DNA from 3 places in the Shewanella maritima genome. Region 1 is predicted to be linked to each of the others. Evidence: predicted binding sites of a transcription regulator. Region 1 holds the regulator's gene; each other region holds the start of a gene.
What was found. The regulator sigma-54, encoded in region 1, starts transcription at its own class of promoters, with help from an activator protein. The targets are predictions, from matches to a motif close to GTTGGCACGNNNNTNGNNT.
Positions count from the first base shown of each region.

Region 1 (3,285 bases):
TCATGGCAGTTTTACAAACACGTAAAGAGCTAACTAAAGAGCAACGTGTTGAAGAACTTGAACATTTACTCGAAGAATTCCATATCACTCACATTCGCGATAGCCAAGGTATGGCATTATCAGGCGGTGAACGTCGCCGAGTAGAAATTGCCCGAGCACTGGCTGCAAACCCGAAATTTATCTTGCTCGATGAACCATTTGCGGGTGTTGACCCAATTTCGGTAATCGACATCAAGAAAATTATTCAGCAACTCAAATCTCGTGGTCTAGGGGTGCTGATCACTGACCATAATGTGCGTGAAACCCTCGATGTTTGTGAGCATGCTTATATCGTGAGCCAGGGTAACTTAATTGCCGAGGGGACACCAGATGAGATCTTGAGCGATCAGCAAGTTCGTGCAGTATACTTAGGTGAACAATTCAAGCTATAGTTATTGATGATTTGGTTTCGCTCGCTCAACTACATGGGCGGCGACAGCATTAGCTTCGACTGAGTACCAATCCAGTCTCTCCTAAGGAAACCAATTACAAGCATTAATGTGTGTCTCTTATACGATACCTAGGGATAAGTGGTAAATGAAAGCGTCACTACAGCTCAAAATGGGTCAACACCTGACTATGACCCCACAACTGCAACAGGCAATTCGCCTACTGCAGCTGTCTTCATTGGAGCTACAACAAGAAATACAACAAGCATTAGACTCTAACCCACTGCTTGAAGTAGAAGAATTTTACGACGGTAAAGACGCCTCAAAAGACAAACAAGATCAAGCTGATACCGATTTTAGTGAAGCAAGCCAAAAGTCTGCTGAAACAGATACTTCCAACGTTGATCTCGCAGACTCGCTCAATAAAGAATCTATGCCTGACGAGCTGCCAATGGACACCACCTGGGATGAAGTCTATACAGCCTCACCAGTTGCCAGCACTGGCGCAACCAGCTCTGGCTCACGCGACGATGATATGCCATTTCAAGGCGAGACCACAGAAGGTCTATACGAGCATTTGGAATGGCAAAAAAACCTCACTCCTTTTTCTGATACCGATTTAGCCATCGCCACAGCCATTATCGATGCCATTGACGATACAGGCTATTTAACCCAAAGCACCGAAGATATCCTTAGCGCTATGGGCGATGAAGAGGTTGAGCTAGAGGAGGTTGAAGCAGTACTTAAACGTATTCAGCATTTTGACCCCATTGGCGTTGCTGCGCGCGATCTAAGTGAGTGCCTGCTTATACAGTTAGCGCAATTTCCTAATGACACGCCTCATATTGACAATGCGCGTATGTTGATTGCCAACTATCTCGACCTGATTGCTGGCCGTGACTTTCGTTTACTTATGCGTAAAACCAAGCTTAAAGAAGATGAACTTAGGGAAGCAATTCACCTGATCCAATCATTGAATCCAAAGCCTGGAGCGGCAATCACACCTAGTGATGATGAATATGTCATACCTGATGTTTCAGTATTAAAGAAAAATGGCCGCTGGGTCGTGGAGCTTAACCCTGACAACATGCCAAAAATTGGTGTCAATCAGCATTACGCTTCTATGGCTCGTAGCACCAAGAGCCAGGCTGACAGCCAGTTTATTCGCGGTCATTTGCAAGAGGCTAAGTGGTTCATTAAGAGTCTAGAAAGCCGTAATGACACCCTGTTAAAAGTGGCCAACTGTATCGTACAGTTCCAACAAGGCTTCTTTGAATATGGTGAAGAAGCCATGAAACCAATGGTACTCAACGATATTGCTGAGGCCGTCGAGATGCATGAATCCACTATTTCCAGGGTTACCACACAAAAGTACATGCATACGCCACGCGGTCTATTTGAACTCAAATACTTTTTCTCAAGCCATGTCAGCACAGATGACGGCGGCGAATGCTCATCTACAGCTATTCGCGCCTTTATCAAAAAGCTGGTCGCCGCTGAAAATCAGAAAAAGCCATTAAGCGATAGCAAAATGGCACAACTGTTAGCGGAGCAAGGGATTAATGTTGCTCGTCGTACGATAGCGAAATACCGTGAAGCAATGCTTATCCCGCCCTCAAACCAACGTAAGAGCTTATAAGCTCAATCAAAGGAGGACGATATATGCAAATAAACCTAACGGGGCACCACATTGAATTAACTGACTCACTTAGAGAGTATGTTGACAGTAAATTTGCCAAACTAGAGCGTCATTTTGAGCAAATCAACAATGTGCACGTTATCCTAAATGTCGACAAACAAGTACAAAAGGCTGAGGCTAAAGTCAGCCTTAGTGGAGGAGAAGTCTTCGCCACTTCTGAACACAGCGACATGTATGCTGCAATCGACTCTTTGATCAGCAAACTTGACCGCCAGGTAATCAAACATAAAGAGAAGCTAACCAAGCATTAATGATGGAAATTCGTACCATCCTGCAGCCGGAGTGCACTGCCTGTGCCACTCCGGGCAGTAAAAAAAAGGTATTGCAACTCATCAGCGAAATCGCAGCAGAGCAATACTCAGACCTTTCAGCACAAGAAATTTTCGAAAGTCTTGTCGCTCGAGAAAAAAAAGGTAGTACAGGTATAGGTAATGGCATCGCAATTCCCCACGGCCGTTTAGACAGTATCGAACAGCCTATCGCCGTATTTATCAAGTGCGATGAGGCGATTGACTTCGATGCCATCGATGATAAACCTGTCGATTTACTATTTGCGCTTATTGTACCGTCAGACCAATGTCAGCAACATTTGGCAACGCTGGCTTGTATTGCAGAAAAGCTTAATGACAAGCAAACACTCAAACAGTTACGTAAATCAACAGATAAAACTCAACTCTATCAGGTGATCGCTCAATGAAACTGGTTATCGTCTCAGGTCGTTCTGGCTCAGGAAAGTCCGTTGCACTTAGGGTGCTAGAAGACTTAGGTTACTACTGTGTCGACAATCTGCCGATCCCATTGATCAATACATTGCTTGAGCAGCTTAAAGGCTCACATGAGCTTATTGCGATTAGCGTTGATGTGCGCAACATAAAGGAGCAAGGAAAAGTACTGCAGGCTCAGCTACAACTATTACCAGCCGATATCAGTATCACTAGCTTCTTTTTGAGCTCGAACGACAAAGTGCTACTCAAACGTTATAGCGAAACGCGCCGTTTACATCCATTGTCTAAGCAACACCTGTCTTTGCAAGACGCCATAATTCAAGAAGGTAAATTACTCGAGCCTATTTCGAATATAACTGACCACTTTATTGATACCTCCGAGTTCAACATCTATGAGCTCAGTGACAAGGTTAGAGAAATTTTGCTTGGCAGT
Region 1 covers NZ_CP036200.1:1,595,608-1,598,892, forward strand. The annotation lists gene lptB (LPS export ABC transporter ATP-binding protein) at 1-431, shown strand, start outside; gene EXU30_RS06915 (RNA polymerase factor sigma-54) at 577-2,067, shown strand; gene hpf (ribosome hibernation promoting factor) at 2,091-2,378, shown strand; gene ptsN (PTS IIA-like nitrogen regulatory protein PtsN) at 2,381-2,824, shown strand; gene rapZ (RNase adapter RapZ) at 2,821-3,285, shown strand, end outside.

Region 2 (3,285 bases), 910 kb from region 1:
TCCTTATCTGGCGGTGAAATGGCAGATAAATGACAACTGGGTTCTGACTAACCCATTTCAAGCTGGATTTAGTGGACCTGCTGGTCTAGAGCTTAGATACAAACTAAACGATGACTGGGACTTTGGATTTGGTTCATCACGTCGCACCGAGCGCTTCCTTGTGGAAGATGATGATGTCAGCATTGAAATTGAAGAATGGGTGAGCTTTTTACGTGCAGGTTGGCAGGCGAGCAAAAGTGTTCATGTCAACATGTATGGCGGCTATTACTTCTCTGGTGAAATGGAGCAGAGCCAAACAGAGTTTTCTCAAGAGATAGAAAACCAATTTGCCGGTGCAGTGTCGTTTGAAGTGAAGTTTTAGATATTCAGGCACACATGTATAGAGAAGGCCGCTAAGTTAAATGACTTAGCGGCCTTTTACTATGTTAGCTATCTTGGATTTAATCAGGCTAGGTATCTCTATCTTTAAATCTAGAAGTAGGTGACTTCTTTGACTTTTCTTGGGCGGTTTTGTTGCTGATATAAGTGCCATACCTGCTCAAAGTCTAAGGACAACTCTGTGACATAAAACTCCCCTGAAGGATAAGTTTTCACTATCTTAGCGCCTCGAATAATGCCACTAACACTGGCGCGAACCTGATCATCATTTAATACCCAATCACTCACTGAGCTATTAGCGTCAATACGCTGACCATAGACTTGCTCGGCAAGCTCACGGTAGGCGGCAATTTTCGACGCCTGCATTGCCATTAATACTTTTTGCGACTTGTTGTCACTAGGTTGTAACTCAAGTGGCGCGTAACCTACAGCAGTAATTGTTGGAAAGTTTTCAGGCGCTTCAGTTTCCCACTGCACATATTTATCAGGCGATGCGCAAGCGGTTAACGTCAGTAACAACGCTGCAATGATTAGGCTTCTCATTGGTTGTCTCCTATAACTGAATAGCGCCCATCGGCAGCATTGGCGTGGCGATATAACAAGCCGTTACGATTTTCGATAGTTGATGGTGCTTGCAGGTAACCTGACAGGCTTGCACCGTCAACAAACGACTGAACAGAAGATACCACGCGGTTATTGGTAATATCGACGATGCGGCCGTTAAACACTACGCCTTCATTAGTCAGTGACATGGTTGAAACCAGCACATGGGCAACAGGTAGGTCGCTTGGCAGCATTTCCCAGTTACGTGACAGTAAAAACTCGCCTTTATCAGTAACGCGAATAGCGTTGGCTACATTGAGGTCGACAACATTAAATTCATGAGCATGGAATGCTGTCATTAAACCTTGCTGCAACTGGGCTGCAAGTGGGTTGGTCTGACTATAATCGGCAGTCATCACCGGGGTTGCCACTACCAATGGTTGGTCGCTTCTCAAGCCATCGTTTTGCAGCACGAGTTCATTGGCTAACGTCTCTGCCCAAGTATTTACCTGGCCTTTAGGTGCAATGCCTGATGCCATGACATCATAGGTTACTTGCGGCGACTCTGCTGATATCTGCCCATCAACTACCTGCAAGTCATTACTAAACGATAAGCGCTCAGCAGTGGGAACTTGCGTTGAGCTACATGCGCTGCTGCCAAGTAGTGCAAGTGCAACAACTGACAAGTAATGCTGCAATTTCATATTTATTCCTTCGCCTTAAGCCATGGTTGACGCAAAAATCGTCTATGGCAAATACCTGATTATCTAAATTATCGGCGCGGCGTCAGATTACTTTACTGATAATCATGGCTTATATGTGCTTTCACAACTTGAGCAGCTTAGGCATAAAATTTGCTTTTATCTAACTAGGTATAGATTGGCGTAGTATTCAGACAAAAATTTGGCAGTCTGGCCGCTAGCTGTGTTAGTGCTGACTGTAGACTCAATTAACGTCATCAGCGCATCACAAACAAACGTTAACGCTCAAATGTAGAATAGGTAAGCGAATGAAACATAAGCTTGAACAGACTAAATTTCCAAGGTTTTGGCAATTGGCTGACTGTAGTAAGTTGTCAGTAAACTTTTCGTTACCTAGCTGTTCGTTTACTCGCACTTTGGCTGTACCTGCACTGGCTGCTTGTATTGCTTTGCTGTCAAATCCAGCGATGGCTGAGCAGGTAGAGGTAACCGGTAAAGCAACCATTGTGAATGGTAATATTGAGAAAGCCCGCGAAGATGCAATTAGCCAAGCGCTAAATTATGCCAGTCTTAAAGCCGGGGTTAATTTTTCCAGTAATCAACAAATCGATCAAGGTAAGCTAACGCTGGACTCGTTTCAAATTCAGCGTATTGGCGCAGCTAATGATGTGCAATTGGTTAGCGAGATAATCAGTGATGACAAAATCTCAGTCGTGCTAAGAATGGAAGTGGTTGAGCAGCAAAGGGCTGAGCAATGCGTTAGTCAGGGTTTAAAGGCGACAATCATGTTGCCGAAAGCCTTAATTAAGAATAAACGCGATCTAGCCTACGGTCAGCTAGCATATTTACAGCGTGATTTTTCTATTCAATTTGGTGATGCGTTAAATGCCTATTCCCAGTACAGCGTTGCCAATGTGCATGCTGACGAGTTACTAGACCATACCAATAAGCTCACGAACTATCGCGGCAATGTGCTGCCGAGCTGGCTAAGTGAGGCGACCGATAGTCATTATGTATTGCAGCCTGAGATCACCGATATTTCCGTAGAGGATTATGAGACCTCATTATTTGGTTTGGTCGAGCATTATCCAGAGCGTTACATCAAATTTAAGCTTAATTTGTATCATGGCATTAGTGGTGAGCTTGTGTGGTCAGATTCTTTTGAAAGCTCGTCTACTTGGGAGTTTGACAAGAGCCAGGCTGTATCAACAAGCTCAGCGCGTTTTTGGCAATCCAGCTATGGTTTAAAGCTTAATGAGTTATTTGAGCGCAGTTTAATTGAGTTGGATAACCAACTTAATTGTCGACCTTTACTTGGGCAAATCGTTGCGCGTCAGGGTGATAGAGTTGTGTTGAACTTAGGTCGAAATAATGGCGTTAAAATGGGTGATAAATTCCAAATCGTTTTGCAGCGTAATATCCCCGATAGAATTAACACCATGCGCGCCGTGGCCAGTAAAACCCGCGCCAATGTGACTATTGATCAAGTGACAGAGAACACAGCGACTGCAATTATTTCTGGAATAGAAAGCGCTAATAACATCCAGATTAACGATATAGCGATCAAGATTTAACCAATTAAATTTTAACGAGTTTAATCCGTGAATATATCGATAACAAAGGGTTTTCATCGACGGGAATTTGCGTATAATCAGCCCAAGTC
Region 2 covers NZ_CP036200.1:685,197-688,481, reverse strand. The annotation lists gene EXU30_RS02995 (DUF6268 family outer membrane beta-barrel protein) at 1-361, shown strand, start outside; gene EXU30_RS02990 (LPP20 family lipoprotein) at 472-921, opposite strand; gene EXU30_RS02985 (FlgO family outer membrane protein) at 918-1,625, opposite strand; gene EXU30_RS02980 (flagella assembly protein FlgT) at 1,931-3,196, shown strand; tRNA gene EXU30_RS02975 (tRNA-Arg) at 3,285-3,285, shown strand, end outside.
Region 2: the regulator sigma-54 is predicted to act here: its motif matches at 1,763-1,781, upstream of EXU30_RS02980 (flagella assembly protein FlgT).

Region 3 (3,285 bases), 860 kb from region 1:
ATTCAGCGTTCAGCTGAGCGCCTTTTGTCTGTGTCGCACTTAGTTCAGCAATGTCAGCACGCTTATCAATTTTTTTAGTAGAACCGGTGTCTGCCTGCGGTAACAACTCATCAAGCATGTCCAATACGGCTTTGTCACTCTTACTTGCGGCTGCTTCTGAGCTTGCTGCAGTAGTATTATTAGTCAACTTACTGTTATCAATAGGTAAGATAGTATCGACCGCTTTTGATTTATCAGCCCATTGGGACTCAAGCTCTGCTTCAATATCCGAACTAAGCTCACTGGTAAACTTCGTGGTATCAGCAGTCTTTGACTCGCTAGCAACTTGTTGACCTAATCCGTGTACGGCATACCTAGCTTCGCCCTGCAGGTTGACATTAGTAGTTGGCGCGTCTAAATCTAATTCGGCCATCGCCAATATAGACTCATCAACCACAGGTGCTTGTAGATTAAAGTCATCCACTAATTGACTAAGCTCTGCTGAGGAAAGCTTATTTAATGCTTCACGGCTATGACCACTAAAAGCCATCAATTCTTGTAGTTGGGAGAAATTGAGCGTTGTAAGATAATCACTCGTTGCTTGTGTTTGAGATTGCGCACCAACACCATTAACGCTAGCTTTAACTGCTGGCAGACCTGAGGTAAATAAATCACCTTCATTTGCGCTTTCAGCAGAAGTGGCAGATATTTGACTCTGTTTTTTGGCATCTTTTGTAGATTGCAGTGCATTTTGCGCAAACTCATCTGCAAGCGGCAAAGTCTTTCCGCTATCACCTTCCACAAGCTTTAAGTTTTCACCTAGTTCTCGCTGAGCAAAAATAAACTGAGCACCACCTTCTGCATCTTTACCGCTCTCAAGCATATCGCTACTATGCTCGTCGCCCTTCACAAGTTCAGTATCTGTATCAGCGTCCACAAGCTGAAGATCAGGCGTATCTTCAAGCATTGCCTTGTCAATTGTAGCCTGTTCGCTATCAACTAAAGACAGGTTTCGGTTACTGGTATCGTCCTTGAGCGCTTTGGCTGATTGCGCTGATGACTCTTGCTTCGAAGCGTTATTTAACTCTTCAAGAAAACTATTACTTTCAGTACCTTGGGAGGATTCATCAAAAGAAGAATTCGATTGGGGAGCATGGAGTGGCGAGGCATTAATAGCTGATTTAGCAGACGCATCTGCTTTAGCATTGCCATTTCCAAATAATAATTGACTCATTTGCTGCATAACTGCCTCACCATTTATTGTTGTTGCGACCGCTTAGCTTGGTGCTAATGCCTTATAGTGACAACACATCAACTGTTGCTACTGACTTTTATTGACTAGCTTTGGCGGTTTCATACTTAGCTTCCGCGGTCTCATATTAGCGAGTCGGGATCCCGACTAATTTGTTACTACAGCAATATGAATGCAATTCAAATGCCAACAAGCGGGCAACTCAACAAGTTAGCTAAACCACTATCAATCTCTGCAGCAAAAAATCGGCATAAAAAAGCCGCAATCAAGTTGCGGCTTTATAACTAGAGCACCAAGTCACGTTAGTCGTTAGCGCGATACTCCTGATAGGCTTCGCCTTGAGTCAACCATGTCGGCGCATCCTTACCCTTAAGGTAATGGTCAAAGTACTCCATCATGCGAATCGAGTAGTCTAACTTATTTGGATACTTCTTCAGATGGTGCGGCTCGTCTTGATACTGCAAGAACACCACATCTTTACCCGCACGGCGCATAGCCAAGTACATTTCTACACCTTGCTCCCACGGCACCGCATCGTCTTTATCACCGAACATAATCATCATTGGCGTTTCAATGCGATCGGCATAAAACACAGGTGAGTTCTCGATATATTTCAGTGGCGCGTTAAATAGCGACTGACCGATACGGCTTTGACCTGTTTCATACTGGAACTGACGTGCAAGACCACTTCCATGGCGAATACCGCTGTATGCGCTAGTCATGTTAGATACTGGCGCGCCGCTCACTGCCGCTTTAAAAATGTGAGTTTGCGTCACGGCATAAGCAGTTTGATAGCCAGCCCATGAATGCCCTTGAATACCAATGGCATCAGGGTCTGCAATTCCCATATCGATTAACTTTTGTACTCCGGCAGTTAATGCTTGTACCGAAGAAGGACCAGGATAGCCGATGTCAAAACGCACATCAGGCAAGAACACTGCGTAGCCGTTTTGCGCGAACCAAGCAAAGTTGGGCCTATGGTTAATTTTCATATCAGGGAAAGCGTGTAAGCGATCGCTCATAAAGCGATAGAAGTAAACTAGTACTGGATACTTTTTACCTTCTTGATAATTGATTGGCTTAATCAATACACCATCAGATTGACGACCATGACCATCACGCCAGTGCACAAGCTCCGCATTACCCCAAGCGAAAGCATCGCGCTGGGCATCAAGGTTAGTAATTTTTTGCGACTGCGCCACAGATTCAAAATCGGCTACATAGAGATCAGGATACTGATCATAACGCTCACTTGAGTACACTAAAACACCAGTGTCTTTCGCGCGTGCCAGCATCTCAAGCTTACCGTTGGTTTCAAGGGCAATTTTAACCCCTGACTCACCTTCCATGCCCATATAAAAACTGTCAGCCTTAGTTTTGTGACTGTAGCCTTTTAGCAGTAAAGTCTGGTCTTCAATGAGCGGTATATCTTTACCATCTTGCTCAACAAGGCCGGTTAGACGAAACTCGATTTGCTGCTCACGACCTAAACCATTAGTGATCATAAAGCCACGGTGAGACACAGTGTTGAACTGCCACGCATCGTATTTGTCGTAAACCACTATTTCAGTGTCATCTTCAAGCCAAGGACCAAAGCCATAGCCAGGCGCTGGGCTTGGGTAGTCGTGATCTTCATTAGCAAACGGAGTGTTGAGTTCAGCGGTTAGGTTATGCTTACGGCCGGTGGCTATGTCATAAAGATACACATGCCCTTGCTGGTAATAAGCCATAAATTTGGCATTAGGCGACAGCGTTGGCTGCGCGTAAGCAGACTGCTGAGGGATCACTAGCGTGTGTTGACCTGTGTTTAAGTCAACTAGGTAAAAATCACGATAAAAACCGGCCCAAGTCGTCATCTTTTGATACGGCACATTTGAGCTTGCCACTAAAAAGCGCTTTTGCTCACCATACGTAACATCAGGAATATCACGCGTGGCTAGCTGCACAATTCGATTTGCATTAATATGCAATACCGCAGCAAAGGTCTTCTCTCGCTCTTCTTGATACTCTTTTATTTCGTGCGGTTTAATCTTTGGATCTTCGCCATGCCAAAT
Region 3 covers NZ_CP036200.1:736,498-739,782, forward strand. The annotation lists gene EXU30_RS03195 (flagellar hook-length control protein FliK) at 1-1,213, opposite strand, end outside; gene EXU30_RS03200 (S9 family peptidase) at 1,534-3,285, opposite strand, start outside.
Region 3: the regulator sigma-54 is predicted to act here: its motif matches at 1,404-1,422, upstream of EXU30_RS03195 (flagellar hook-length control protein FliK).